DNA from 4 places in the Mesobacillus sp. AQ2 genome. Region 1 is predicted to be linked to each of the others. Evidence: predicted binding sites of a transcription regulator. Region 1 holds the regulator's gene; each other region holds the start of a gene.
The links. The regulator Rex, encoded in region 1, represses fermentation and respiration genes when NADH is low (regulators of the CRP and FNR family bind a similar motif). The targets are predictions, from matches to a motif close to TTGTGAAATATTTCACAA.

Region 1 (7,519 bases):
CCATATTCTTTTTCAAATAATTCAATTTCAACAAGAAAAAAAGAAGCTTCCCAAAAGTTCAATGAACTAATGAGAAGCCTCTTATAGGATGTTAGCATTTTGTTATCAAACCACTTCAAAGCCCATATATAGGGGTTCGAGGGCAGATTACATCATGCCGCCCATTCCGCCCATGCCGCTCATGTCAGGCATTCCAGCACCAGCTGGTTCTGGGATGTCAGCAACTACTGCTTCAGTAGTCAGGAACATTGCAGATACTGATGCAGCGTTTTGAAGTGCAGAACGTGTAACCTTAGTTGGGTCAACGATACCAGCTTCGATCATGTTTACCCACTCGCCAGTTGCTGCGTTGAAGCCTGTGCCGACTTCTTCGCGCTTCAGGCGCTCAACGATGACTGAGCCTTCAAGGCCAGCGTTGTGAGCGATTTGGCGAACTGGTTCTTCCATAGCACGAAGGACGATGTTCACGCCAGTAGCTTCGTCGCCTTCAGCCTGGATTCCAGCAACTTTGTTGTATACGTTCAGAAGCGCTACGCCACCGCCTGATACGATACCTTCTTCAACTGCAGCGCGAGTTGAGTTAAGAGCATCTTCAATGCGAAGCTTGCGTTCTTTCAATTCAGTTTCAGTAGCAGCACCAACCTTGATGACTGCAACACCGCCAGCTAGCTTAGCAAGGCGCTCTTGCAGCTTTTCACGGTCAAATTCAGAAGTTGTTTCTTCCATTTGAACACGGATCTGGTTTACGCGGCTTTCGATTTGAGCGCTGTCTCCAGCACCTTCAACGATTGTTGTGTTTTCTTTTGTAACCACAACTTTAGAAGCGCGTCCAAGAGATGTGATTGTAGCAGACTTAAGGTCGCGTCCAAGCTCTTCAGTGATTACTTCACCGCCAGTCAATGCAGCGATGTCTTCAAGCATAGCCTTACGGCGGTCACCGAAACCAGGTGCTTTAACAGCCACTGCGTTGAATGTTCCGCGAAGCTTGTTGACTACCAATGTAGCAAGTGCTTCACCTTCAACATCTTCAGCAACAAGCAATAATGGCTTGCCTTGCTGTACAACCTGCTCAAGGACAGGAAGGATTTCCTGGATGCTGCCGATTTTCTTGTCAGTGATCAGGATATATGGATTTTCAAGAACTGCTTCCATCTTGTCAGAATCAGTTACCATGTAAGGAGATGCATATCCGCGGTCGAACTGCATACCTTCAACAACATCCAATTCTGTAGTGAAGCCTTTTGATTCTTCGATCGTGATAACACCGTCGTTGCCAACGCGCTCCATTGCTTCAGCGATCAATTGACCAACTTCTTCGTCAGCAGAAGAGATTGCCGCAACTTGTGCGATAGAAGCTTTGCCTTCGATTGGCTTAGAGATAGCCTTAAGCTCTTCAACAGCTGTAATAACAGCCTTTTCCATACCTTTGCGGATGCCCATTGGGTTAGCGCCGGCAGTTACGTTCTTAAGACCCTCACGGATCATCGCTTGAGCAAGAACTGTTGCAGTAGTCGTACCGTCACCAGCAACGTCATTTGTCTTACTTGCTACTTCAGCAACAAGCTTAGCACCCATGTTTTCGAATGCATCTTCAAGTTCGATTTCTTTTGCGATTGTTACACCATCGTTTGTGATAAGAGGTGAACCGAATTTCTTCTCAAGAACCACGTTGCGTCCTTTTGGTCCAAGAGTTACTTTTACTGCATTTGCAAGAGAATCTACTCCGCGAAGCATCGCGCGGCGTGCTTCTTCACTGAACTTAATTTCTTTTGCCATTGTAGAAAAACCTCCTCAGAATTTTAATTTATAGCGTTCTGTCTATAATCGCAGTGATTATTCAACTACAGCAAGAATGTCGTTTTCACGTAGGATCAGGTACTCAGTCCCCTGGTACTTCACTTCTGTGCCTGCGTATTTTGAGAAGATAATGCGGTTTCCGACTTCAACTTCAAGAGCAACGCGCTCACCGTTTTCAAGTACACGGCCAGTTCCAACAGCTACGACTTTACCTTCTTGAGGTTTTTCTTTCGCTGTGTCGGGTAAAACGATACCGCTTGCAGTTTTTTCTTCAGACTCAACAAGCTCGATAATAATGCGATCTCCTAGTGGCTTGATCAAGTGAAACAACCTCCTCAAATTATATGTAGATTTTTTTATTAGCACTCGCCTCAATAGAGTGCTAACACAATTTATATAATAATGAATCTCTATTTTTTTTGCAAGCGTGAAGCTAAAATTTTTCATGAAAATTTACGAGGGTCCTGATGGTGTCGAATGCTGGTGAAATCTCTGCTGACCGCGTCATTTCCTGGTTTGGTAGAGGACGTGCTTCTTCAGCGGACTATCCTGATCCACTCTTGGGTGAAGAAATGTTTTAACAGGTTTCATGCCGATTTTTTTCATGACATTGACAGAGGGTTTATTGATTTCTGCTGTAAAACTGACGACCTCGCTAAAGCCCAGGTTCTTGAATCCATATTCCAAACAGGCCCTGGCACCTTCTGTTGCATAACCTTGGCCCCAGGCATTTTTCTTCAGCCTCCAGCCAATTTCGATGCACGGGGTAAAATCTGATTCGAATGTTGCCCTGTGAAACCCTATGAATCCAATGAACTCTTTTGTTCTCTTCTCTTCAACCGCATATAACCCAAAGCCGTATTCTTTGAACTCGGCAAGAATCACCTGATAAAATCTCTCAGTTTCTGCCGAGGATAAAACACGAGGAAAATAATTCATCACATCCGGGTCTGCATTCATTTTGCAAAAGTGCTCTAAATCTGCGCTTAACCAGTCGCGCAAAATCAGTCGGGATGTTTCCAAATAAACCATTTGGACCTCCAATCATTTTTAATTCACCTTAACAAGTATCTGGTAGTCAGGGAATACTAAGTTCGAACAACCAACTTTTTCATCCTGGCCCTACAATTTGAACTTTCAAATCATTTACTAGTAGAATATAGAGAGTGTATAGATAAGCAAAGCTATCCCCGTATTTTATTTTACAGGCCAGCATATTATTACGTAAAATTTCAGAACATACATTTCTGCATTATTAAGGAGTTTTTTCGATTGAAAAAAGAATACTGGTACGTCATTATTGCCTATATTGTTATGCAGCTTTCAAGCCTGGTCGGGGTCCCAATCATTGCTTTCATCGGTGCTGCGATGGGAAAAAGCCTTGATGAAATGCAAACCCTTGCGATTCCATACTGGCTTGTGATCAGCTTTTCACTGACTCTCCTGATCATCCTGCTGATTTTAAGGAAGGAAAGAACCATAAATGCTGATTTGCGTGAAGTTTCTTCGCCGGCAAGTTCGGCTGCCTGGGCTTTCGCCGGGGTATTCCTGGCCTTGTTCGCGCAGTCGATTGCAGGCAGCATCGAAAGCATGCTTGGAATTGAGATGGGCTCGGAGAATACTCAGGAAATCATCAAACTGATTGAAAGGTTTCCGGTTGTGATTCTCGTCAGCTCGATCATCGGTCCGATTTTGGAGGAAATCGTCTTCAGGAAGATTATTTTTGGCAGTCTGCACAGGAAAATGAACTTTTTCTTAGCAGCCTTGATCAGTTCCGTCATATTCGCACTGGCCCATATGGAGCCGGAGCATGTGATCCTATACTCTGCGATGGGCTTTACGTTTGCCTTCCTTTATGTAAAAACAAAGCGGATCATCGTGCCGATCATCGCCCATGTTACAATGAATACAATGGTTGTACTGCTTCAATCCGTATTCAGGGAAGACATTGAGAGAATGATAAAAGAAGCAGAGAAAATACAAAGCTTTATTGGGGGATTTTAAGTCATGAAGCAATCGCCTATGTTTTCAGGCATTGTCTACATCTTGTTAGGCAGCTTATTCACCTATTTCGCCATCCAAAATGTCAACGATACTGGCTGGGGATTTTTCAGTTATTTGCTCGTCCTGCTCGCAACGTTCGATTTCGGTTCCGGCATCAGAATGATCCTGTTCCATTTCAAACTGAAACAAATGGATAAAAAATAGCTCCTTCATCGAAGGAGCCATTTTTTATTCTTCAGAATCACTGTCTGTCGGATAATGCTTCAAGAAATAAATCAATGATTGCAATTCTACTGCCAGATCAATATGATGGATCCTGATTGAAGACGGTACATTCAGCCTCGCGGGCGTAAAATTCAGGATCCCCTTCACATTCGCCTGTACCAGTCTGTCCGTAATCGGCTGTGCTACCGCTGACGGCACGGTCAGGATCGCCACCTGGATGCCTTCCTCGACAACAACTTTATCGAGGTCATCCATGTGATAGACAGGCACATCGCCAATCTGCGTCCCAACCTTATCCAGGTCGACATCGAAGGCAATTTGAATTTTTGTATTATTGTTTTTGGAAAAATTATAATTCAAAAACGCCGTTCCTAAATTACCAACACCGATCAGCGCAACCTTCGTGAGTTCATCCTGGTCGAGCGTCTTTCGGAAAAAAGTCAGCAGGTAATTCACATTGTAGCCGTAACCCTTTTTACCCAAAGCCCCGAAATAGGAAAAGTCCCTTCTGATCGTAGCCGAATCCACTTTTACCGCTTCACTCAGTTCCGCGGACGATACCCTCTGCTTGCCTGAAGAATGCAAGTTCAATAAAAATCGGTAATACAGCGGCAAGCGTTTTGCAGTTGCCTGCGGAATCTTCATAGCATCATTCGTCATTCTCCATCCTCCACCTGTTCGTATTCTATTTTAACTTCTCATCTCTCTTAAAATCGCCGTTTTTCCCGCCAGTTTTCTCCACAAGATAGGTTTTGCCGATCACCATGCCTTTGTCAACGGCCTTGCACATATCATAAACAGTCAGCGCGCATGCAGATGCTGCTGTTAACGCTTCCATTTCTACCCCTGTATTCCCTTTTGTTTTAACTGCTGCAGCGATATTTAAAATATAATCATTTCCATTTTGCTCCCATTCAAACGAAAGGTCAATTCCTGTTAATGGAATCGGATGGCACATCGGAATGATTTCGGACGTCTTCTTGGCTGCCATGATGCCAGCAACCTGCGCGACTGCCAGGACATCACCTTTTTTCATCTTATTTTCAGTAATCCTTACATATATATCTTCATTAACGGTAATGCTTGAATGGGCGACTGCCGTACGGACCGTCTCAGGTTTTTCACTGACATCGACCATCTTCGCTCTTCCCTCTTCATTAAAATGCGTAAATTCTGCCATCTTCAAGCTCCTTTCAACCAAATAATACACTATTTTCACAAACTTGTGTGTGAACTTTGTTTCTATCTTCACATATAGAAGATGAAATTTTTCTGCCTTACCGCCTGTAGCAGGCCGCACATATTGCCGAGCCCATAGGATTGGGTTACACTATCCCTAAGGCATTAGAGGTGAAAAATAATGATTCTATTACAAGTCAATCAGCTATCAAAATATTTTGCGGCTGATCTTATTTTATCGAATATCAAGTTTGAAATACAGACCAATGATCGTGTTGCTCTTGTCGGCCGGAACGGGGCTGGGAAATCAACCCTCCTGAAAATCATTGCCGGCTATGAATCCCATGACGGCGGCGAGATCATCCGCCCGAAAGGAACATCAATCGGCTATCTTGCCCAGAATACCGGGCTGGAATCCGAGAAAAGTATTTGGGATGAAATGCTGGCCGTTTTTGATCATCTGCACAGCATGGAAAAAGACCTGCGCCGGCTTGAGGAAAAAATGTCTGATCCAAGCATCCTGTCGAACGAGTCCGAGTATGAAAGAGTATTGAAGGATTATGACGTTTTGCAGGTCCAGTTCAAAGAAAAAGGCGGCTATCAGTATGAAGCTGACATCCGCTCGGTCCTGCACGGCCTGAACTTCCAGTCTTTTGATTATTCCACAAAAATCTCCACTTTAAGCGGAGGACAGAAAACAAGGCTTGCGCTCGCCAAGCTGTTATTGACACGTCCAGATATTTTGATTCTTGACGAACCAACCAACCATCTGGACATTGACACACTTTCCTGGCTAGAGCAGTATCTACAGGGCTATGATGGTGCGATTCTGATTGTTTCACACGACCGTTATTTCCTTGATAAGGTTGTGAACCAAGTATACGAAATCTCCCGTCACCAGCTGACGAAGTTCCCGGGCAATTACAGCTTATATTTAGAACAAAAAGCAGCAAATTACGAGCGCGACCTGAAGTTATATGAAAAGCAGCAGGATGAAATCTCCAAGCTGCAGGATTTTATCCAGCGGAACCTTGCCAGGGCCTCGACAACGAAACGGGCCCAGAGCCGCCGGAAACAACTCGAGAAAATCGATCGGATGGACAGGCCGATGGGAGATGAAAAGTCAGCTTCCTTCAGCTTCCAGATCGAACGCCAGAGCGGGAATGACGTCCTGAAGGTAAATACACTTGCTGTCGGCTATCAGAATGAAGCCGTATCCGAAAATATCTCTTTTAACCTTTCGCGTGGCGACAGTACTGCACTTGTTGGGCCAAACGGCGTCGGAAAATCGACCTTACTAAAAACAATCGTCGAAAAACTGCCTTCGATTACCGGCAATATTCAGTACGGCTCAAATGTCTCAATCGGCTATTACGATCAGGAACAGGCAGAGCTGAGCTCGAATAAAAAAGTTTTAAATGAACTGTGGGACGAGTATCCACTGAAATCGGAAAAGGAAATCCGCACCGTATTGGGCAATTTCCTTTTTTCAGGCGATGATGTGTTAAAAATCGTCTACACCCTGAGCGGCGGTGAAAAAGCACGGTTGGCACTAGCCAAGCTGATGCTGCAAAAGTCCAATTTCCTAATTTTGGATGAACCGACAAACCATCTGGACCTGGACAGCAAGGAAGTGCTTGAGAACGCCTTGATCGATTATCCAGGCACCATCCTGTTCGTCTCCCACGACCGTTACTTTATCAACAGGATCGCTACCAAGGTCCTTGAGCTCGATCGTAGTGGGGCAACAGAATATCTAGGTGATTATGATTATTATGTCGAGAAGAAGTTAGAGCAGGAAGAACTTGAGGAACTGGCCAGACAGGCGGCCATAGCAGCTGGCATAGTCACCGAATCAGTCAAACAGGACAAGACCTCCTATCAGCAGGATAAAGAGGCAAAGAAGCTCGAGCGCCAGCGCAAACGGCGTATGGAAGAGGTCGAAGCGTTGATCGATAAGCTCGAGACAGAAGTTGCAGAATATGAAGAATTGCTTTGTGACCCCGAAGTATTCCAGGATCATGAAAAAGCAGGAGAAATCAATTCCAAAATTGAAACCGCCAAGGAAAAACTCGACGAACTGATGGAAGAGTGGACAGAATTGGCGTAAGTTTGGAAAAACCGGGCATGAATGTGTCCGGTTTTTTTGTATGTGAAAACTTATTGATGATGGTTATCCACAGAAAGTTGTGGATTGTTTACTAATGATTTGGTTTGTGCGCAAAAACGGTGTATTTAATCGCAAAAATGCTGTTTTTATTCGCAAAACCAGCCTTTTTATTCGCAAACTGGAAAAAAACAAATATTATTTCCA
Region 2 (7,519 bases), 1.4 Mb from region 1:
CAATATATTTTGTCACATGCTTAAATGTTCAGATTAAAAGCCACTGCTGGCCCATGGCGGTGGCTATTATATTTAGGCAATTCCCCCCCTTATAAGCATCTAAGTATATCTCCGTTCAAGGAAATCCACTAATAACATTGACAGAACCAAAAATATGTAACAATTTGCTCAAAATTTCACGATAATATGACTTTGTGTGATTTTTATCATATTTTTATAAGCTTATTTTATATATTTTTAACATAGAAAGGTTTATATCATCAAATTCAATTTACCCCAACATCATGTTGATTTCAGCGGATTACCATTTTATCGATTTGGTTCAATGATCGATGCTCATCCAAGTTTTTTCAACCTCAAATTTTACTATCAATATCATCTTTGTTTTTCACTTTTTTAATTGTTGGTACTATGCTTGTAATGCGATTCATATATCGTACTACAAAGCATTTTATTTTTATAAGGCCTTGAAAGGATGTTTCCTCATAGAGAGAAGAAATCTGTCAACATGGCCGTTTTATAAATAGTTGTTTTCTGAAGTACTCGTTCTTTCTAATCACGATTGACGATACAGAAGAGTGAAGGACCTAATATTGTCCCTCTCTTTCAAGAAGAACGGCCTATATAGGAAAACAGCTAAAAGTAACCGCTTACAATTTAATAGTTTTTCAATCCAAGGAGGGGAAAAGAGAGTATGCACATTGTCGTATGTGTCAAGCAAGTGCCCGATACTAAGATCATTAAAATCAATCCCAAGACGAATACTCTGGACAGAAGGAGTGCACCTGCGATATTGAATCCTTATGATGCCCATGCTGTACAGGAAGCGGTCAAAATCAGGGATAAAACAGGTGGAACGATTTCTGTTTTGTCCATGGGACCGCCACAGGCAGTTGCCGTCATCAAGAAAAGCGTTGAAATTGGCGCGGACCAGGGTTACTTGATCTCTGACAGAGCGTTCGCGGGTGCGGATACACTTGCTACAAGCTATGCTCTTTCCAAAGCGCTCGAAAAAATTTCAAAGAATAACCCGATTGACCTTGTCATCTGCGGAAAGCACGCAATTGATGGCGACACAGGACAAGTAGGACCGGGTATCGCCCGTCGTCTTGATATACCGCCAATCACAAATGTTATAGAAGTTTCAGAGGTTAATAAGGATGAAAAATATGTTCATATCAAACGGAAGCAAATCGATGGTTATGAGGTACTTCAATCGCAGCTTCCTTGTTTGCTGACAGTTGAAAAAGAGATTAATGACATCGAATATGCACCGATGCCTAACATGATCAAGGCTGCACGCTATGAACCTGTAATATGGTCAGTGAATGACCTCGAGGATGTGGATAAAACACAGCTTGGCTTAAAGGGATCTCCAACCATCGTAGGCAAGATGTTCAGCCCTCCTAAACTGGAAGGCGGAAAAAGACTGGAAGGAAACCCGGATTCTCAAGTAGAACAGCTGATGGGAGTCTTGCTGGAACGAAAAGATTTATTGAAATTAAATACAGCCAACTCTTGATTCCGAATTTGAAGGGGGAATAAAAGGATGCAAGAAAACCAGGGAGTCTGGGTATTCATTGAAGTAAATGACGGAAAAATCGAAGGTGTTTCGCTGGAATTACTGGGTGCCGGCAGAAAGCTTGCAGACAAGCTGGAGGTTCCGCTTGCTGGTGTGATGCTCGGCGAAGGTGTTATGCCTTTGGCAAACGAAGTGATTTATGCTGGGGCAGACCAGGTATATGTGGTCGATCATCCAGTCCTGAAAGATTACCGGACTGAGTCGTTTATGAAAGGTGTTTGTATACTCGCAGAAAAATATAAACCCGAGATTTTCCTTTATGGTGCGACACCAAATGGAAAGGACCTGGCCAGTGCAGTTGCAACTGATTTAAGCACAGGGTTGACTGCAGATACGACAATGCTTGACGTTGATGTGGAGAAAAGGCTGCTCGAGGCAAGCCGTCCGGCATTTGGCGGAAATATCATGGCCACGATCCTTTGCAAAAAACACCGGCCGCAAATGGCGACCGTAAGACCGAAAGTCATGAAGGCCCTGGAAGCTGATACAGGCCGAAAGGGAGTCATCATTGAGGAAGAGCTGGAGCTTAGGGAAGAGGATATGCGCACAAAAGTGCTTAAAATTGTGAAGGACGTAACAAAAAAGGCAAGCCTGGCGGAAGCTCATGTCATCGTGGCAGGTGGAAAAGGAATGGGCGATATCCAGGGATTCCAGCTGATTCATGAACTGGCCGAAGTCATCGGCGCAAGCGTCGGAGGAACAAGGGATGTTGTTGAAGCAGGCTGGCTTAAGCATGAACAGCAGGTCGGGCAGACGGGAGAGACCGTCACACCAAAAATTTACTTTGCAATCGGGATATCTGGAGCGATCCAGCATGTGGAGGGCATGAAAAACTCCGAATTGATCATCGCAATCAACAAAGACCCGAATGCACCGATTTTCGATGTCGCCACATACGGCATAGTGGGTGATGCATTGGAAATTATTCCAAAGCTGATCAAACAGTTCAAAGAGCTCAGCAAAGAGAAGGGCGGGGAAATGAGCTATGTCTGAAAAATTTGATGTAATCGTCGTAGGAGCCGGCCCTGCTGGAACATCATGTGCCTACAACTGTGCAAAAAACGGATTGAAAACATTGTTGATTGAACGTGGGGAATATCCAGGCTCAAAGAACGTTATGGGAGGAGTTCTTTACCGTAAACAGATGGAAGACATCATTCCCGAGTTCTGGAAGGAAGCACCGCTGGAAAGACCAGTCGTTGAACAGCGGTTCTGGATGATGGATAAAGAATCAGTTGTCCAGTTTGGTTACAAAGGTCTCGAATGGGCGGTCGAACCATATAATAACTTTACAGTACTGCGGGCACATTTTGACCAATGGTTCGCACAGAAAGCTGTCGAACAAGGGGTATTATTGATAAATGAAACAGTTGTTACGGAATGTATCGTTGAAAACGGTAAAGTGATAGGCGTAAGGACCGATCGTCCAGATGGAGAAGTGTTTGCAGATGTTGTCGTGCTGGCAGACGGGGTTAATTCCCTGCTTTCCAAGCAGCTGGGCTTCCATAGGGAATTCCGGCCTGACGAGGTGGCCCTGACGGTGATGGAAGTCATCAATCTTCCGAAGGACAAAATCAATGAACGCTTCAATCTTGAAGGAAATCATGGAACGACTATTGAGATTTTCGGGGATTCTACACAAGGCAATCTGGGCACTGCCTTCCTTTATACGAACAAAGAAAGCTTGAATATCGGGGTAGGAACGACACTTTCAAGTATGATCAAAGCAAAGCTTAAGCCATATGAGCTGCTGGATTATCTGAAAAAGCATCCAATGGTCCGTCCATATCTGGAGGGAGGAGAATCGGCGGAATATCTCGCCCACTTGATTCCTGAGGGTGGATTCCATTCTGTTCCGAGAGTTGCCGGAAACGGGGTGCTTGTCGTAGGGGATGCTGCCCAGCTTGTCAATGCAATTCACCGTGAGGGTTCCAATATGGCGATGGCTTCGGGACAAATGGCTGCAGAAGCGATCGTTGAGGCCAAGAAAGATGGCGACTTCAGTGAGCGCAGCCTGAATCGCTATAAGGAAGCATTATTTGGAAGTTTCATCATTAAAGACCTTGAAAAGTATAAGGATGCGGCACATACCTTCGAGACATACCCGCAATATTTCAAGGAATATCTGCCAATGATGAACAAAGCGATGAGCAAATTCTTTACAGTGGATGGGACACCAAAGAGAGAGAAGCAAAAAGAAATCATGCGAAGTGTAACGGCCGAAAAAGGAACCTTTAAGGTAATGCAAGATATCTATCGTGCCTGGAAGGCGGTGAAATAATGTCAACAACAAACATCGAGGAAAAACAATTTCTTTTAAGGTTTAAGTGTGACACGAAATCGCATCTTACCGTACTTGACCATGACGTCTGCATGACACAGTGCCCTGATAAACTTTGCACCGTATTCTGCCCGGCTGAGGTTTATAAATGGGAAGGAAAAAGGATGCAGGTAGGCTATGAAGGCTGCCATGAATGCGGCAGCTGCCGGATCGGCTGCCCGTACCAGAACATCAAATGGGAATATCCAAAAGGCGGCCACGGAATCGTATTCAGGCTCGCGTGATATAGAATAAGTAAAAGCTGGCGATTGAACTTTCATGGTCGCCAGCTTTTTGCTTTTTTATTTGGCTTGGGTACTTAGGGAACTTTGAAGAAGAGAAAGGAATATTGGTAATCAAAGTATTGGTATTGTCATTCAATAGGGGGAGGGATACCAGTTTACAAAATTAATCTTATAGAAATGTTCTATATTCATCATATGTAAGTTAATTCACAAGTGGGTACAAAAAAGAGTGAAGCTAAAGGAGGTAAAGATTTAGAGGGGAGATCAGCTGATTTTTTCTTGATGACGCATTAAGTGAAGTTCATCGTTGCGGATTTCTTTTTCTAATTTCCGCGCTTCAAACATGGCATCATCAAACCGATCAAACTTTTCCGAAGCATATACGGGTTTGCTGGCATCATAGATTCCGGAAGAGTCTGATTTATAAATGGCAACACTCCAATGGAAAAAATCTTTTTCTTCTTCCTGATGACCCTGCAATCCGATCATTAAATGTGTATGAAACAGGTCAGGCTGGATGCCAAGGAAGGATTTCTGGTCACTAAGCCCCGCGGGGACAAGTGATTTACCATAAAAATCGCGATATAAAGAGTTCTGCAATCTACATTCACTCCTTTTACATTAGCTATAACTTCATTATATGTAAGGTATCTAGATATTTGAAGGCTAATTGTTAAAATTTTTAGAAATTTTAACGAAGTGTCATATTTCCTTCACATTTACACTCGTATAATGCTAATTGTGATTCCTATCACAACTTGTGAGATCACTGGTTTTTATAATGAAGGTATAAAATGTATAGGAGGCAGGTTAACATGACTGGCTGTATGAGCGGTTTAAACCAGGATTCTAGTTTTACATTAAGTGAAGGTCTTCAACAGTTAAAAAGTGAACACCCGCCATTATTGGAAAAGCTTGCGGACCTTTTGGATCTTTCACGAAAAGTTGAGGAAGGTATGGAAATAGAGGAGAACTTTTTAAAGCTGAAGGAGCTGGTCGTCGAATTCCTCGCTGAACTGGAGCCTCATTCAGAGCGGGAAGAGGGCGTTTTGTTTGAGATGATGGCTGCTTATATCGGCAGGGAAATGGGACCAATAGCGGTGATGGAATATGAACATGATCAGGCAAAACGGTTTATCGGAACTTTCCTTCATAACACAAAGGATGGAATGGGACTAACAGCAGAGCAGATGATCGACAATGCGCAACTGATCAAAAATGCAAACTACACTTTGGTGAGCCATTTCTCAAAGGAAGAGAGCATCCTGTTCCCTATGGCAGAAAATATGTTCAGCGAAGAAGAAAAGCAAGAATTGGCTCAGCGCATTAAGTTAATCAAATAAAAATAAAAAGGGTGAAGCTGCGATTGCTTCACCCTTTACCTTTACAATTAAGCCTTTGTGATTGTCACCAGCTTAATGTCTTTTGTATCGAATTTATAAAAAACATCATCTTCACCGGTGTATTCAATCATGCCTTCCTGGTCTTTGGCATCCTGGATGGCTTCAGAAATGTTTTCCACTTCGATTGGTCGTGAAACGGCAAAATCTTTTTCAAAAAAATAATTAATCTTAAACTTAGACATGATAATCTCCCTTCAATATATCCTTACTACCTTTTTTTCCTTAACAGGGGCATGCCTAAACGTAAAAAATGCAGTTGGAAAATTTTAATTGCCGATCAGACCGGTGTGGCGATTTACTGGTTCCATTCTGCCAATTGTTGATCTGTCGGAAGGAACATCGTCAGGATTCCCAGCAGGGGAAGGAAGCCGACGCAGATAATCATCATTGGAAGCCCGATCATGTCAGCGAGATATCCAAGGCCGACAGACCCAATAGCACCCATACCGAATGCCAATCCTACTGTCAGTCCGGCCATCGTACCAATTTTGCCAGGAACCAGTTCCTGGGCATATACGACCGTAACGGAAAAGCTCGACATCAGGATAAAGCCGCTGATGGTCAAGAGGATGACTGCAACAGAAAGTGGCATATATGGGATGATTGCCGACATAGGAGCAGTCGCGATCATGGAAAGGAAAATGATTTTCTTCTTTCCAAAACGATCAGCGAGCGGGCCGCCAAAGAATGTTCCAAACGCACCTGCAACCAGAAAAGCGAACAGGAATAGTTGTGCCTCCTTAATCGAAAGTCCATATTTGTCAATCGCATAAAAAGCATAGAAATTCGTCATGCCAGAAATATACCAGGACCTTGCAAAGATTAAAAATAAAATCAGGACTAGAGCCATCTTGATATTTCTAGAAATGCCTTTATTGATTTTAGTGGTGGCTTGTCTGGTTTTGGCTGCAATCTTTTCAAAGTTCAATTTACGGTTGTACCATGTCGCAATATAGATAAGCAAACCTACGGCTATGGCAGCGACAAGCGTAAACCAAACAGCTCCAACCTGGCCTAGCGGAACTAGTATCAGTGCAGTTATTAGCGGAGCTAGTGCCTGCCCGGAATTTCCGCCAACCTGATAAATGGACTGTGCCAGCCCCCTGCGCGGTCCTGCTGCCATATAGGCAACCCTCGAGCCTTCAGGATGGAAGACAGCTGAACCAAGTCCGATGAATAAAACAGAGAGAATGACTAACTCGAAACTTGATGCGAAAGCCAGGCCGAGAACACCGAACATTGTAGAGGTAAGGCCGAGCGGAAGGGCAAACGGCATCGGCTTTTTATCGGTTGCCATCCCAATCAAAGGCTGAAGAATGGAAGAAACGATATTCAAGGAAAAGGCGATCATCCCTAGCTGGGTAAAAGAAAGGCCCATCGATTTTTCGAGTATAGGGAACATCGCCGGAATGACGGACTGGATAGAATCGTTCAATAAATGTACTAATCCGATGATAAAGAGTATTTTATAGGCTGTCACATTTTGATCTTGCGTTTTTGCTCTGACAGCAGCTGCTGTTTGGCTCATGTTTTTCTCCTTTAAAATTTATTTCGGTTTCCTACATATCATTTTACAAAAAAAGTCACCAGATAAGAATAGCTTTTCTATTAAAAAATATGGTCTAATATAATTTGAGAAAATACAGATTATTCAAAGGAGAGACCGATTCATGGAACAGACAGTGAATTTACAGATGACAGGGGAAGTGTTGAATGATTTTCTGGAGCGTTTTGGTTTAGAGCCTGAAGTAAAGAAGCTTGGGGATTTCGAGAATTATGTATTTGAAACGTATAGGGCTGGCCATCCATATATCATGCGAATCACTCATAGTACCCATCGCTATAAGGATGAGATTTTATCCGAGCTCGACTGGATGAAACATTTATACTGTGAAGGCCTGTCTGTTCCAGAAGTTTTTCCTTCGTTAGGCGGAAGTCTGGTTGAAGAAGCAGCAGCGGAGGATGGCAG
Region 3 (7,519 bases), 1.7 Mb from region 1:
GCAAAAACCATGCCGACGTATTCGATTATTTTGTTTGTTTCTTTTTTCAACAATTCCATCACGGCCATGTAGGCTGCAGCCATCATAAAGAAGCTGATGAAATAAGTCCCAATGGTCATGACTGAATTGAAATTCGTGAACAAATAGATGAAGCGCAATGGATCTTTCAATCCTGCCTCTGCATCGACAATGAGAAGCAGTAGACCTATCCCCATCAGGATTGGACTGATCAGCCTGCCAGCAAAACGGACGGCAACAGCATCAGGATATTTCCTTGCTGCATAGGAAGAGGTTAAGAACGCCCCTGCACTCAGCCCGGCAAGGAATAAATAAGCTGCGATAATAGTTCCCCAAACCATTTATAATCACCTCACGTAATAAATTTTTGCCTTCCCTAAATCCGGTCTCAAAGGCTGGGCATTCAATTTTACAATCGCCTTTGATACTTCACTGTTCGGATCATCAAGGTCACCGAAAATCCGGGCATTGCTAATGCATGTTGTGACACAGGCCGGCTGTTTTCCTTCCGCCACAAGTTCGGAACAGAAACGGCATTTTTCCACTACTCCCGTCTCGTGATTCTGTGTTCTTGCTCCGTAATGGCAAGCAACCATACAATATTTGCAGCCTATACATTTTTCTGAGTCTACAAGTACGATGCCTTCTTCTGTTGTGTAGGTAGCCTTGGTCGGGCAGACACTTACACATGGTGCATCCTCGCAATGCTGACATTGCACAGGGATGATTTCGTTCTTTACGTTCGGGAAAACGCCCGTTTCTTTTTCGTAAAATTTAATAAAGGACTCTGCGACCGCAAGTTCATTCTGCATCTGGCAGCTCACCCGGCATGCGTAACAGCCGACGCATTTTCTTGTGTCTATCACCATTCCATAGCGTGCCATCAGCCATTCACCTTCCTAACCTTCACGATTACTTCGTGGATATTTCCTGCTCCGCTCCATTTTTCAAAATCAAAGGGTACATGTTCCATGTAGCCAAAGCCCACACCGTATCCGGTCTTTAAATCCTTGGAAGTTATCCCATAGTGGCTTGGAACAAAGATTGCTTCCGGATGGATCCTCTCCGTTACTTTAACACGGATTTTGCTGGTGGCTTCGCTGGATTTCACTTCAACCATATCCCCATCCTTTATTCCCAGCGCTTTGGCACGAACAGGGTTGATCCAGATTCTTTCTAAATCATAATCTTTAGTAATCTGCATCAAGATTGGGATATTCGCAGTTTGGGTATGGCTATGGATTGCCTGTTTTCCTGTGATTAACCGGAAAGAATCATCTGCAGGACTAACTTTTGGCTCGATCCATTCGACAATTGGGTTAAAACCGGCTTCTTTATACGTTTCACTGTAGAATTCAATTTTTCCAGATGGTGTCTTTACTTTCGGCATTTCACCCATCGTAATTTCCTCAGCAGGGAACATGATGGTGCCTTTTTCCCTCAGCTGCTTATAAGATATACCTGTTGGTGCAAGCATTGCTTCGTTCAATTCATCCAGCGTGAAATTGAAATATTGGCCGACACCGCAGGCTTTTGCCAGCTCTGTATAAATCTCATGGATCGGCTTTGTCTTAGGATGGACTTTATCAACCATCTGCTGTCTTAAGGCGATTCCCGGTACTTTACCGGATAACTCTTCAATGACCTCATCACGCTCGATATAGGTGACTTCCGGAAGAACATAATGGGCTAATTGAGCCGTTTCAGACATTTGGACATCAATGGCTACAACCAAATCCATTTTTGAAAATGCTTCTTTCATCACTTTTGGATTCCCATAGCCAAGGGCAGCATTTGAATGGTAGTAAATAGCAGCCTTCATTTTGCCTTCCAGTGCTTCTTTCGCAACGATTGTTGCGACACCGCTACCCTGGTAAGCAAGAGGGAATTCCTTTTTGCCTGCCTTTGGTGACTCTGGTTCTTTCGGGTTTGGATATTTCACCTCATCTAATTTGCCCAGGTGGGGTTTAGCTCCAAAGATACTTCCGCCTTTTTGCTGGTAATTACCCAGTAAAGCATTGAACATGGCGACGGCGCGGCCGGTTTCTGTGCTATTTTCATAGTTGCAGCCAAATGCGCCTCTCCAAGATTGTTCAATCAGGGCTTTTGGTTTTGCTTTCCCCATATCGATTGCAATACGGGTGATATCCGCAGCAGGAATACCAGTGATACCCTCTGCCCATTGCGGAGTGTAGTTTACCAATTCTTTGGCATATGCTTCAAAACCAACTGTATACTTTTTAATAAAATCCAAATCATGAAGGTTTTCCTTGATAAGAACATGTGACATTGCCAGCACGAGGGCAAGGTCAGTACCTGGACGAATGGCCAGCCACTCAGTAGCGAGATTGCCCGTGTTATTCAATCGCGGATCCACGATGACAATCTTTGCTCCATTGTCCCGTGCAGCTGCCAAAGACTGGACCGAACTCGGACGGATTCCATCGCCGTAGCTTCTGCCAATGAACATAATATATTTTGCATTGCTGATGTCCGCACTGGTAGCAGTCACTCCGACTGTATGAAGAAAACCCGCATCTCTTGAATTTGAACAAACGACATGATGTGTATAATAATTGGCCGAGCCCAGCGCATTAATAAATCGTGGAGAATAGAACTTTCCTGTAGCTCTTGGGTCTTCTGTGAGCGCCACCGCCTCGGGACCATGCTCTTTGATGATCTTATTTAATTTTTCAGCAATTTCTTTATAAGCCTGCTCCCAGGTAATGGGCTCGAAGTTATTCTTTCCATCCCGTTTCAGCGGCTGGGTCAGCCTGTCTTGAGAATAAACAACCGTCGCATACCCATGTCCTCTGGCGCAAAGCTTTCCTTTGGAATATGGATGGTCTGGATGCCCGGTAAGCTTCCATAAACGCCCATTCTTGATGTGGCCAACCATTCCGCATTTGCTGGAGCATGCATTGCATGTACTGGGAATTTCTTTAATTTCCGCGTTAGCACTAGCTTTTACATATTCTTTAGACCATTCATTAAAGCCAACAGTCCCCGCAGATGCCAGGGCAGCTGTCGCGGCAGAAGCTTTTATGAATCGCCGCCTTGATAGTTTTGTTTCTAGCATTATACTAGCCCTCCTTTTTCTCTTGACCCTTTTCCGCCTTCAGTCAGGCAGGCTGCTTCACAAACCTTGAACAGATCAAACCCAGCCTTCCCTCTTTGCAATCGTCTCATTGCTCGCACCGAAAGCATCACCACCTTATGTTGCAGACCTTTTTAATTATCCATTTTCTGCTGCGCTTCAATAACTTTTATTAAAAAACGAGTAATCCCTTCATAGAAAGAATGGATCGATTTTTCTTTAAGTTTTATTTCAAATTCACTCAGCCAGTCCAGGTGATCCTCAATGAACTCTCTGCTGAATTTTTCAGGAGCATGTTCGATGAAGTATGCTGCCAGCTCAAGCAGAATGGATATATGATCGGGAATGCCTTTGTACTGCATTGGAATTTCCATTTTCAGTTCATTTAAGAGGAAGGTAATGTGCAGGGCCGGATCACCTTGCAGGTAGCCTTTTTCCCGAGCAAATGGAAGAGTACAAGTTTCATCCTGGGTCCACGGTTTATATAGCGACTCTATCGGAAGGACGGCTTTCTCTTCTGCTGACCCGATCGCCTTTTTATGTATTTTGCATAATTGTTCAAAGTCATCAGGCAAGATCCCGTCTAATGAAGATTCAAAACCATATAAATCCCTGGCCAGTAACTCTAGCCTTTTCAGTAAATGGTTTTGCTCCATCTCTTTCCAGGTCTCCAAAACAGGCGGCTTATATAAGTCTGCAATAATGTTAAAAACCACCGCAGTTCCGGCTCTCTTTTCGATTGACTCAATCATCTGGTTACACCACCTTTCGATTACATCTTCACTATATTTCAAGCAAGTTTGTGAAACAACAAACATTCTGTGGAGAATAGCCTTTTAGTATGTGAAGGATTTCACCTAATAAGACTGGAAGATTTTCATTGACCTTCCCGCCATACACTGTGCTAAGTCCGCTCTAACCTGCTTTTTTTCTATATTTGTGCTAGAGGTTTTGTGAACATTCCTTAACATCTATATGAATTTCTGGCGAACACGACTTTTTTAAAAGACTTTAATCGTAGAATGGTAGTGTAGTAAAAATGAATGTTGAGGTGACCTTCAATGTCGCTGATTGGCAATTGGATTGAAAGCTTGAGTTATGAATTGGAGATTTCCTCCTCCTGTACAAGAAAAATCAGTCACATGAGTTCCTGTACAGCCTGCATAGACGAATGCCCCACAGAAGCCATACGTGTGGAAAATGGCGAAATAAATATTAGCAAACAATCATGCACGACTTGTGGTGTCTGTATCACGATTTGCCCGGTACAGGCGATTAAAGGACAGTCACCACCAAGGAGAATCATCCAAAATCATATTTTATTGGAGAATGGTTCTGCTTTACCTACTGTCACTGAACTTCTTTATTATCATAAGAAAGGAATACGACGCGTCCATGATCCATTGATGTGCGAGGAGCTAAAGGAGAAAGTCAAGCGGACAAATGAACTGCTCGCGAAAATGGAATTTGAGCCACTATCCCTCGTAAATAAAGTTGAATTAGATATAGGAGATCAGCTCCTGATATCAAGACGTGCCTTTTTTGCCAAGCTTACTTCAGACAGCAAAAAGACCGTTCTTTCTTCTATGACTCCAATCAAATGGCGGTTCAATGAAAGCAGCTTCAAAACCTCGAACCTTTTTAAAGGTTGGTCATTTTATGAGGTAAAGTTGAATCAAGAGGATTGTACATTATGCGAGGCATGTTTTGCGATTTGTCCCTCTGATGTATTCCGCCTTGTTGATGATTCATTGAAACTTACGGATCATAACTGCAGCGGCTGCCGTCTTTGCAGTGACATATGCAGAGAAAAATCAGTGCAAATCTTCCCTAAAGTCCATAAAAGTGATGAAGAGAGATTCCCGGTCATCAAAACTAACTGCCAAAAATGCCATACTCCCTTCCATTCCTGGAGAGCAGCAGAATTATGTCCAATTTGCAGCTCTGTTGAAAAACCGAATTTCTTCTTATAAATACATGAACGAAAACAGGCAGCAGCGACCCCGGGTTACCTTACAGGGTAGCTGCTGCCTGTTTATTGCGTAAAAAAAAACTAGGAAGTAGAAGCTTCCTAGTTCGATGTTATTCTTCCTCACCAAGCAGGAAGTCTGGGTTCAAGTCTTCAAATTCATCGTCATCGACTCCGTGACCCCACTCGTCCTCGTCACAGTCACATCCGCCTGGGTGAGTGACGACACAAACCTTGGTTTCACCGATGACTTCGACCAGGAATTCCCTTTCGACGTGAACGATGATTTTGTTGCCATTTGGCGAAATGACCGCTTCGATGCAGTTAGGCTGCTGAAGGACTTCAACGAGCACATCATGGTCATCCATGCAATCTGGATCACGGTACTTAAGCTTGATGACATCGCAGTAAGTTACTTTCTCCGTGACTACTTCTGTTTTTGTATTATCATCAAAGGAGTACCAGATGTTGGCTTCGTAGGACCCGTTTACCTCAACCACTTTCCCTACTTTCTTTGCCTTGTACTTATGGTTTATGACCCAAGCGCCAAGAATGCTGCTTGGATGATGCGCTGGGTTGATCGTATGATTGGACTGTGTGAATTTACGTCCTTTCGCTACGACGGCTTTCGTGATAATCTCTCTGTAATCTCCCATGCGAGCGAAACCTCCTCAATCTTTTTCAATTCATCCTATGCGTGATATTAGACTAGTGTGCGATTAATTTTAGAACCGCTGTTAAAAATTTAGGCATAGTTCATTGTATGCCCACAGGCGATGAATGTTCCCGATTGATGAAAGATGATGGGTAATTCATTTGAGCATTCACTGGAGTCCATTTATAGTGAGAAACCTGAAAAAGAAAGCAAAATAATGTTTTGCACTTGTAGACGGAAAGCTCTTTTTCGCATGGCTCTGTTAAAGTTCAATATTGGTTTTACACCTGTTGATTGTATGTAGTGGAAGGCGCGTAGACTCCTCCGAATTTTTCCTCATGCGTTGGCGAGTTCGAGGAAGGTTCTCAATATTCTGCGGGCGAAGCTGATAAAGTGAGGCCCCGCTGGAGCAAAGCAACGTGAAGGCTCAGCGGAAAGCGAAGCACCCGGAACGCATATTAACTGTCCTGTTTAACAGAGCCTTTTCCATAAAAAAGACACCTGCTATAAACAGGTGCCTTGTTTTAACTAGTGATTTAATGTTCGTGGGTGTGGCAGCTTGCTCCGTTCTGGAGTGAAGCGCCGGTTTCGCCGCGGAGGATATCTCCTCCGGTTGATACAACGATTTCATCTGTAACAGTATTAGAAATAGTCGTTGCGACCATCTGCAGCAAGTCATTTACATCGATCTGGGATTGCTTGAATTCCTGTACTACCGGAATTGCGTCAAGCTGCGCTTCTAAGGAAGCGATTTTTTCCTCGGTCTTTTTCAAAGCTTCTGTTTTTCCGTAATGCTGGAAGTTTACAGCTTGTTTTTGAAGACCTTTTATAGAAGAAATAAGCGTTCTTACTTTTTCATTCTCATGAATTTGTGCTTCAGCACGCTTAAAAAAGTCCACTTCTTCTGTTTCAGCAATCATTCGTGCGATTTCTCTTGAACGTTCGATAATGTCATCTTTATTGTATTTTGCCAACTTACTTCACCTCAACTGGTTCGTTTTCTTCTACCATTTCCCCGTTTAAAGACCATGTTTTTGCATCTGTGATCTTTACTTTGACGATTTTGCCGATTGCCGACTTAGGAGCTACGAAATTGACGAGCTTCAACTTGCTTGTATATCCCGCAAGTACATCCGGATTGTTTTTGCTTTCGCCTTCGACCAGTACCTCAACAATCTGATCTTGATACTTCTTCATCGACTGGGCAGACTGTTCATTCACAAGTGCATTCAGACGCTGAAGACGCTCCTTTTTCACTTCCATAGGAACATTATCCTGCATTTTCGCTGCTGGAGTTCCCTCTCTTGGAGAGTAGATGAAGGTATACGCTGATTCATAGCCAACCTCACGGACGAGTGACAATGTCTCCTCGAATTGTTCATCCGTTTCATTCGGATATCCGACGATGATATCCGTTGTCAAAGTGGCATTCGGAATGGCTGCCTTAATCTTGCGTACAAGTTCAAGGTATTGTTCACGCGTATACTTCCTGGCCATGATTTTCAATACATCGGTAGAACCTGATTGCACAGGAAGATGGATATGGTCCATCAGGTTTCCGCCTTTTGCCAGGACTTCTATCAAGTGATCATCGAAGTCACGTGGATGGCTCGTAGTGAATCGAATCCTCGGGATATCGATTTTACGGATTTCATCCATCAGGTCTCCCAGTCCGTATTTAATATCTGAGAAGTCTTTTCCATATGCGTTTACATTCTGGCCCAGCAGGGTAATTTCCTGATAGCCCTGTGCCGCAAGCTGGCGTACTTCCTGGATGATA
Region 4 (7,519 bases), 1.2 Mb from region 1:
ATTGAACTCGTTCCAAGCAGGAAGACGTTCACTTCAAAATTAAGATGGAAACTCCTCATGTCCATATTGGCCGTCCCAATCGAAGCGATATTCCCATCGACAATGATGACCTTTTGGTGCAGGAACCCCTTTTTATAGGAGTAAATCTCTGCCCCATTCCGCAGCAGTTCAGAAAAGTATGATCGGCTGGCATATTGTGTCAGATAGCTGTCATTGATTTCCGGAACCATGATCCTTACTTCTATTCCTTTGGCTGCAGCCACTCTCAATGCTGTCCTTATCGCTTCATCAGGAACAAAATAAGGAGTGGCAATCCAAATCGACTTAGTTGCGCAGGACATCATCGTGTAGTAAAAATCACTCATGATTCCTTGCTGTGTGTCCGGCCCGCTTGGCACTACCTGAATCGCACCATCCAGCTCATCGCTCTCATGCGGCTTTTTTTCGGCTATATAGTTCCCAAGTGCCCTTTCACCGCTCACATATTCCCAATCAAGCAGGAAGACATTGTGGAGGGTATAGACAGCCTCTCCTGTCAGCACCATATGGGTATCGCGCCAAAAACCGATTTTCTCATCTTCACCGAGGTATTCTACGCCTACATTCAATCCGCCGACAAATCCGATTTCCCCGTCAATGATGACAATCTTCCTGTGATTCCGAAAATTGAATTTCTGATTGAAGAACCCGTATTTGAGCGGAGAGAACGGCGCAGCTTTAACGCCTGCCTCCTGCATGTCCTTAAGGTCCGTGGCGGCAATCTTCATGCTGCCGGCAGCATCGAACATGAATAAAACCTCAACACCCTGCCTGGCTTTTTCTATCAGGATGTCAATTATTTCCCTGCCAAGCCGGTCAGACCTGAAAATATAGTATTCCATATGGATGAACTTTTCTGCTTCCTTCAATTTCTTTTTTAATTCAGAAAAAGTCTCTTCCCCATTTTTAAGGATTTTTGCCCTTGAGTCGGTCGTAATCGGAGTCAACGCTGAATTCTTTGCATATTTTGCGAAGCAAAACTGATTTTCAATCAAGAAAGAAAGATCCCTCGACTCTTCATTCCTCATCAGCTTTTCCCATTGGTCACGATCCCTGGTACGCTTGCTTTTATACAGATACCCTTTTAAATACAGCTGTCCTGAAAATAGGTAAAAGAAATACCCGGCGACAGGAAATAACAGCATTACATACATCCACATCAGCGTATGCTGTGCGGAACGGTTCTCGAGCATCAACGAAAAGATGCTGACAAACAGGATAAGGGAGTAAACGGTGATCGCTGCAATCTTAATTGCCTGGCTGTACCCAGTAAAAAAGACAATATAAAAACACACCATTAAAATAAATACAAATAAAAATTCAATTCTTCTTTTTAGCATTCGGCAGTCTCCAACAAATTTTATCGTAGATTCATGTATACCCATAAACCTTTTGGTTGGAAACATAGTATGCCCAAAATCCAGAAGCCTCTGTTTTCCTTTGGATAAAAAACTCCAGAGGAACAGAAAAAGACCCCCGAAGGAGTCTTTAGCCGCCAATATAGGACATTTCGATTTTCTTTCTGTTCGCGACGGTTTCAGCTGTACGTTCATCTGAATAACGGTCCGTTCTGTGATTCCAGATATTTGTGATTCGTTCACGAAGCTCGTCATCGGTTGCACCGGCACGCATGAAGTCACGGATATCATGACCATTGCCATTGAAAAGGCAGGTGAACACCTGGCCATTCGCTGATAAACGTGATCTTGTACAGCTGGAGCAGAAGGACTCAGAAACTGAGGAAATAAAGCCGACGTTGATATCCGTACCTTTGTATCGGTATTTTTTAGCGACCTCGCCAAAGTAATCAGGATCTACGGGTTCCAATTCATAGTGCTGACTCAGCATGTCATGGATTTGCTTTTTCGTGATGACGTCGTCCATCTTCCAGCCATTAGTGCTGCCCACATCCATGAATTCAATATATCGGAGCTCCAGTCCTTCCTTTTTACAGAATTCTGCCATCGGAAGAATTTCGGAATCATTCAGGCCTTTCTTGACGACCATGTTGATTTTAACGCCCAACCCGGCCTTTTTTGCCGATTCGATTCCCTTGAGTACTGGCCCTACCCCTACATTGCGGCCATTGATTTCGCCGAACAGCTCATCCTTTAAGCTATCCAGACTGATATTCACGCGCTTCAACCCTGCTGCATACAGCTCTTCGGCATATTTAGGGAGCATCACGCCATTGGTAGTCAATGCGATATCCTTAAGCCCTTCAATCTGGTTGAGCTTCTTGACAAGGATCGGCAAGTCTTTCCGCATCAATGGCTCGCCGCCTGTGAGCCTGATTTTTTCAACACCCAGATCTATGAACAATTTGGCCACACGTTCGATTTCTTCATATGACAAAAGCTCACTTTTAGGCAAGAATGCAAAGTCTGGTCCAAAAATCTCGGCAGGCATGCAATACTGACACCGGAAATTACAGCGATCTATAACAGAAATACGCAAATCGCGGAGCGGTCTATTTAATTGGTCTTTAATTATGCTTTTTACCATCTGTGTCAACTCCAATTATAGAAGTTTTGATTATTGACATTGTAACAGCTATAGTAATGGTTCACTGTTAATATTCTCACAGTAACATCAATAGTCCTCTATTTAAAATAGTAGCTTTTACCCTTATGTCTATATTACAACATAAAAACTGGCAGGATAGTGTTTTTATCAGAAAATGTCATTATGTTGTCATATTATCTAAAATAGAAGGCTGCATCAAGGATTTGATGCAGCCTTCTTAAGGTTATTTCTTTTTTATAGGTAGCTCACTGAATATGCCGACATAGTTCTTGATTTCTCCGGCTTCATTTTTTAAAGGACTTATTGTAAGCCATTCAGGATAGATGTTTCCGTTCTTCTTTTTGTTCCAGATTTCTCCCTGCCAGAATCCATTCTCCTCAATGGATTTCCACATCTCCTTGTAAAAAGCCTCCCCATGCTTTCCTGACCTCAGGACTCTTGGGTTTCTCCCAATGACTTCCTCAGCTTTATATCCCGTTACATTCGTGAAAGATTGGTTAACCTTTTCAATCATGCCTTTCACATCCGTGATCATGATTCCCTCTGCAGTATGGTCGATGATATTTTTAGCAAGGCTCAATTTATCCTGATAGTACATCCAGATGACGATGATCAGGCTCGCAAGTGCAACCTGCGACAAAGCCATGAAACCAATGGCATAATGCCCTGTCAGGTTGAACAGGAAGGCCAGCATAAGCGGCGGGAAGAAGCCTCCCAATCCACCCATCGCTGATACTATACCATTCACGATCCCCGCCTGTTTTGAAAAATAAAGCGGCACTAGTTTGAAGACGGTACCATTGCCAATCCCCGCACTGATTGCTACCGTAAGACAGCCAATCGTATAAAGGGTCAGGGAAGGTGTGAAAGACAGCAGTATTCCTGAAATGGTCATGCCTGCAAAGACAATCATCAAGATGATGAATGAGTTGAATTTATCACCAAGCCAGCCGCCAATCGGCCTGAAGAATGTAGCAAGGGCAATGAATCCTGCTGTCCTGATTCCGGCATCTACCTTATCGAGCTCAAAATGTGACACAAGGAAATTCGGCAGGTAGATCGTAAAAGCTACAAATGATCCAAATGTTAAGAAGTAAAACAGACTCAATGCCCAGAGTTTCTGGTTCTTGTATACACTTTTAATTTGATCCCCCAGTGGTGTAGGAACTTTGGGTTCATTTTTGTCACCAAGGAAAAAGTTAAGCAATGCAAATGCCAGTAAAAGCACCAGGTAAAGCTGGACTGTTGACTGCCAGCCAATCTGCGATGCAATGACCGGTGCCGAAAAAGTCGTGACCGCAGTTCCGAGATTGCCTACCCCATAAATTCCGTTCACAAATCCATGGCGTTCTTTTGGATAGTATTTCGGGAGGGATGTCACACCGACAGAAAAAATTGCACCACCTATACCGACCAGCAAGCCGCCGATCAGCAGGTCAATAAAAGAATCTGCCAGACTGATGAAATACACCGGAAACAACAGGAATGCGAAGCTGACAAAGAACAGTTTTCGTGCTCCATATTTGTTTGTCCAGTATCCAATCGGTATCCTCATAACGGAACCCAGGACAACAGGAATGGCAGTCGCCATCGCGATTTGATTTGCTGTAAGCTTTATATCCTCTTTAATGAACGGCATTAATGCGGATAAAATAACCCACACCATAAAACCTGCAACCAGACTGAGCGTTTGAAGCGGCAGCTGATTTTTTTGTGTTCGCATGATTCTTCCCCCTCCTAGTTTTCAGGCGATTTTTGCTTGATAAATAAATCGTAGAAAAATACATGGCCTTATGATGTGAAGAACTTCACTCCTATTTCTTTGTTCAATAAACTGTCACAGTTGACTTCTAACATCGGAATCAACTTACTTTTTTTATCGATATAATATACCTATAGCAACTTTGTTTCGAAAATGTGAACAAAACGAAGAGAGAATGTGACGGGATTTTGACAATTCCCCATGCGTTATTTAGTTAACACTATCCAGATGTTATTATTGTCTCAATAACGAAAAGCCACGGAAACTTATATTCTAAAAAAGGGTGATGACCATGCCAAACACAACGAAAGTGACTCATTCAATAGAAATTAAAGAATTGCTCCAGTTTGCAGACAGGACATTCAAGGTTAAGAAGGGCACATACTTGTTCCAGGAAGGCATGGAGGCAGAGGAGCTTTATTTGATTCTTGGCGGAAAGGTGCAGATTAGCAAGGTAACCCAGGATGGACGTGAACTTGCGTTAAGGATTTGCGGGGAAAATGATCTATGCGGTGAATTGACCCTGTTTACCGAGGCACCAAAATATTTGCTTAGCGCATTGATCCTTGAGGATGCAACCATCTCCGCAATCAGGAAAGATGTCATCGAGAAGGAGATTTTTCAAAATCCATCGCTGGCATTCGAATTCATGAAATGGATGAGCGACCATTTCCGCAAAACACAGACTAAATTCCGTGATTTAGTACTTAACGGAAAAAAGGGAGCGCTATTCTCTACATTGATCAGGATGACGAACAGCTATGGTATCCATAAAGATACCGGCATTCTGATTGACCTTCCATTAACAAATCAGGAACTGGCCAATTTCTGCGGCACATCACGTGAAAGTACAAACAGGATCCTGAATGACTTGAAACGCGAAGGTATCATCTCCATTAAAAAAGGGAAAATCCTGATTCATGATGTAGATTACTTACGCAAGGAAATCGGCTGTGAAAATTGTCCGGCGGTTTTCTGTTCAATCGACTAATATAAAAAGCGAGTGAAGCCCAGCTTCACTCGCTTTTCTATTATGAGGCACCCCTTTTAGAAGCAGAGCTGCTTTTTTTCTTTCCTTTTCCCTGGTTTGTTAGCTTTCCTGCTTTTGTTTTCTCAGCGCTTTAGGAATATACACGCAGAACGGTTCGCTCTCCAGGTAATCTCCTGTCATGGCATATGCCCGAGAACGCGAACCTCCGCATACATGCCTGAACTCGCAAACACCACATTTCCCTTTGTATTCATCAGGATTCCTCAGTGACTTGAATACGGGAGATTCCCTGTAAATTTCAGCAAGAGGCTGTTCCCGGACATTCCCTGCTTTAACCGGTAGCAATCCGCTCGGGTACACATCTCCAATATGGGATATGAATACAAACCCATTTCCATCGTTAACACCTTTTGGAGCCCGGCCGAGACCATCGATGGATCCCGTCAACCCCTCATTTGTCAGGGCCGTCAAGTAGTTGATTTCGTCTGTATGATCCCTGGCTTCACGCATTTTTTGCTGAATGACAACCCGGCGGTAGTGCTGGGCAGCTGTAGTTTTTATGTCGAACTTCACCCGTTTGCTTAAATTATAAAGCCATTGGAACACTTTTTCATGCTCCACAGGTGAAATCATGTCCTTTTCCTGGCCGCGTCCTGTCGGGACAAGGAAAAATACACTCCACAGGACACAATCCAGATCTTCAACCATTTTTGCCATTTCATCTAAATACTCTATATTATATCGGGAAATGACGGTATTGATCTGTATCGGAATTTCGAGCTCGTGCAGATATTTTATTCTTTCCATCGTTAAATCAAAGGAACCGGCTGTTCCCCTGAAGTGGTCGTGAACTTCTGCTGTTGGTCCGTCGATACTGAAGGCCCATCGCGATAGACCGACCGCCTTTGCCTTTTCAATCGCTTCCTTGGTTACATTCGGTGTCGCACTTGGTGTCATTGATACACGTACACCTTTTTTCACAGCGTACTCGGCGATATCAAAGACGTCCTCCCTCATTAAAGGGTCTCCGCCTGTGAACACGAGCATCGGATTATTCATTTCGTATATTTGGTCAATCAGCGCTTTTCCCTCTTCGAAAGACAGTTCACGAGGATCTCTTCTATATTGTGCCTCCGCACGGCAGTGCAGGCATTTCAACTGGCAGGCTCTTGTAAGTTCCCAAATCACAATGAATGGGTCTTTGTTAAAATCTCTATCAAACATATTGGCGCCTCCTTAAGTACTTCTCTATACAAGAAGTATATAAGTGTTTCCAACATGTTTAAGTGAACTAACTCACATAAATTATGGCCAATCGTTCTTTTTCTATGACAATTTTGTGACCTTTGTCTTCAAAACAAATAAAAAACAGCAGGAGATTTCCTGCTGTCAGATGAAAGAAAAATCAAGGGCTGCTTTTATCTTGCGGACTAAATGGTCTGATGAACCAGCTGGTCTAATGCAACCATTTCTAACTTTTGATCACGAGGGATTGGATTGTTCTTGGAATGTATCTTTATCACATTTAGCGTTATATGTATCTATTTTAAAAGAGACTTACGGTTAGTTCCACACTAAGTTGAGGAATCCTGTTGATTGGAGTGGAAGGCGCGTAGACTCCTGTGGGATCAGACGGACAGGTGAGACCCCGCAGACGCCAACGGCGGCGAGAGGCTCAGCGCCGGCCCCGCGGAAAGCGAAGCGCCTGGAACGGAAATCAAAAGCCCCATTCCAGCACAAACAAAAAAACTGTAGACAAGCTCGAATTCCATCGAGTTTGTCTACAGTCTGACAGCAAGAAATTTTCCTGCTGTTTCAAAAGGCTGATTAATCCCTTACCCCAAGGGCAATTTTCGCGTAACGTGACATCATGTCTTTTGACCATGGCGGATTGAAAACAATGTTCACTTCTGTATCCTTGATTTCTGGAAGGTCGGCAAGTGCTAATTTAACCTGCTCGACGATTGTGCCGGCTAGCGGGCAGCCCATTGACGTCAGGGTCATCGTTACAGTTGCAAGCCCTTCTTCATTCAAATCAACATCATATACAAGCCCTAAATTCACGATATCTACGCCAAGTTCAGGGTCAACGACCATCTCAAGCGCACCCATAATGCTCTCTTTTAATTCTTCATCCATCGGTGAACACTCCTTTATTAATGCTGTACCTGTTTCTATCATAACAATGATTCATTCCCATT

Region 2: QNH36_RS07975 (hemerythrin domain-containing protein) is a predicted target of Rex. The motif match lies at 4,887-4,904, and genes of this name have one in related genera.
Region 3: QNH36_RS09530 (TorD/DmsD family molecular chaperone) is a predicted target of Rex. The motif match lies at 3,957-3,974, and genes of this name have one in related genera.
Region 4: QNH36_RS07080 (nitrate/nitrite transporter) is a predicted target of Rex. The motif match lies at 4,362-4,379, and genes of this name have one in related genera.

The regions. Positions count from the first base shown of each region.
Region 1 covers NZ_CP126080.1:255,571-263,089, reverse strand. The annotation lists gene groL (chaperonin GroEL) at 148-1,776, opposite strand; gene groES (co-chaperone GroES) at 1,834-2,118, opposite strand; gene QNH36_RS01465 (GNAT family N-acetyltransferase) at 2,302-2,829, opposite strand; gene QNH36_RS01460 (CPBP family intramembrane glutamic endopeptidase) at 3,070-3,801, shown strand; gene QNH36_RS01455 (YdiK family protein) at 3,805-4,005, shown strand; gene QNH36_RS01450 (redox-sensing transcriptional repressor Rex) at 4,030-4,686, opposite strand; gene moaC (cyclic pyranopterin monophosphate synthase MoaC) at 4,712-5,206, opposite strand; gene QNH36_RS01440 (ABC-F family ATP-binding cassette domain-containing protein) at 5,387-7,315, shown strand.
Region 2 covers NZ_CP126080.1:1,614,389-1,621,907, forward strand. The annotation lists gene QNH36_RS07945 (aspartyl-phosphate phosphatase Spo0E family protein) at 1-24, shown strand, start outside; gene QNH36_RS07950 (electron transfer flavoprotein subunit beta/FixA family protein) at 695-1,522, shown strand; gene QNH36_RS07955 (electron transfer flavoprotein subunit alpha/FixB family protein) at 1,550-2,575, shown strand; gene QNH36_RS07960 (FAD-dependent oxidoreductase) at 2,568-3,863, shown strand; gene QNH36_RS07965 (ferredoxin family protein) at 3,863-4,147, shown strand; gene QNH36_RS07970 (hypothetical protein) at 4,412-4,747, opposite strand; gene QNH36_RS07975 (hemerythrin domain-containing protein) at 4,963-5,490, shown strand; gene QNH36_RS07980 (hypothetical protein) at 5,538-5,732, opposite strand; gene QNH36_RS07985 (MFS transporter) at 5,846-7,078, opposite strand; gene QNH36_RS07990 (phosphotransferase enzyme family protein) at 7,221-7,519, shown strand, end outside.
Region 3 covers NZ_CP126080.1:1,931,849-1,939,367, reverse strand. The annotation lists gene nrfD (NrfD/PsrC family molybdoenzyme membrane anchor subunit) at 1-359, opposite strand, end outside; gene QNH36_RS09540 (4Fe-4S dicluster domain-containing protein) at 366-902, opposite strand; gene QNH36_RS09535 (molybdopterin-containing oxidoreductase family protein) at 902-3,097, opposite strand; gene QNH36_RS09530 (TorD/DmsD family molecular chaperone) at 3,250-3,867, opposite strand; gene QNH36_RS09525 (4Fe-4S dicluster domain-containing protein) at 4,177-5,088, shown strand; gene QNH36_RS09520 (outer spore coat protein CotE) at 5,198-5,740, opposite strand; gene QNH36_RS09515 (YlbF/YmcA family competence regulator) at 6,276-6,713, opposite strand; gene miaB (tRNA (N6-isopentenyl adenosine(37)-C2)-methylthiotransferase MiaB) at 6,715-7,519, opposite strand, start outside.
Region 4 covers NZ_CP126080.1:1,429,683-1,437,201, reverse strand. The annotation lists gene cls (cardiolipin synthase) at 1-1,379, opposite strand, end outside; gene moaA (GTP 3',8-cyclase MoaA) at 1,528-2,544, opposite strand; gene QNH36_RS07080 (nitrate/nitrite transporter) at 2,789-4,288, opposite strand; gene QNH36_RS07075 (Crp/Fnr family transcriptional regulator) at 4,620-5,318, shown strand; gene QNH36_RS07070 (TIGR04053 family radical SAM/SPASM domain-containing protein) at 5,418-6,542, opposite strand; gene QNH36_RS07065 (metal-sulfur cluster assembly factor) at 7,146-7,457, opposite strand.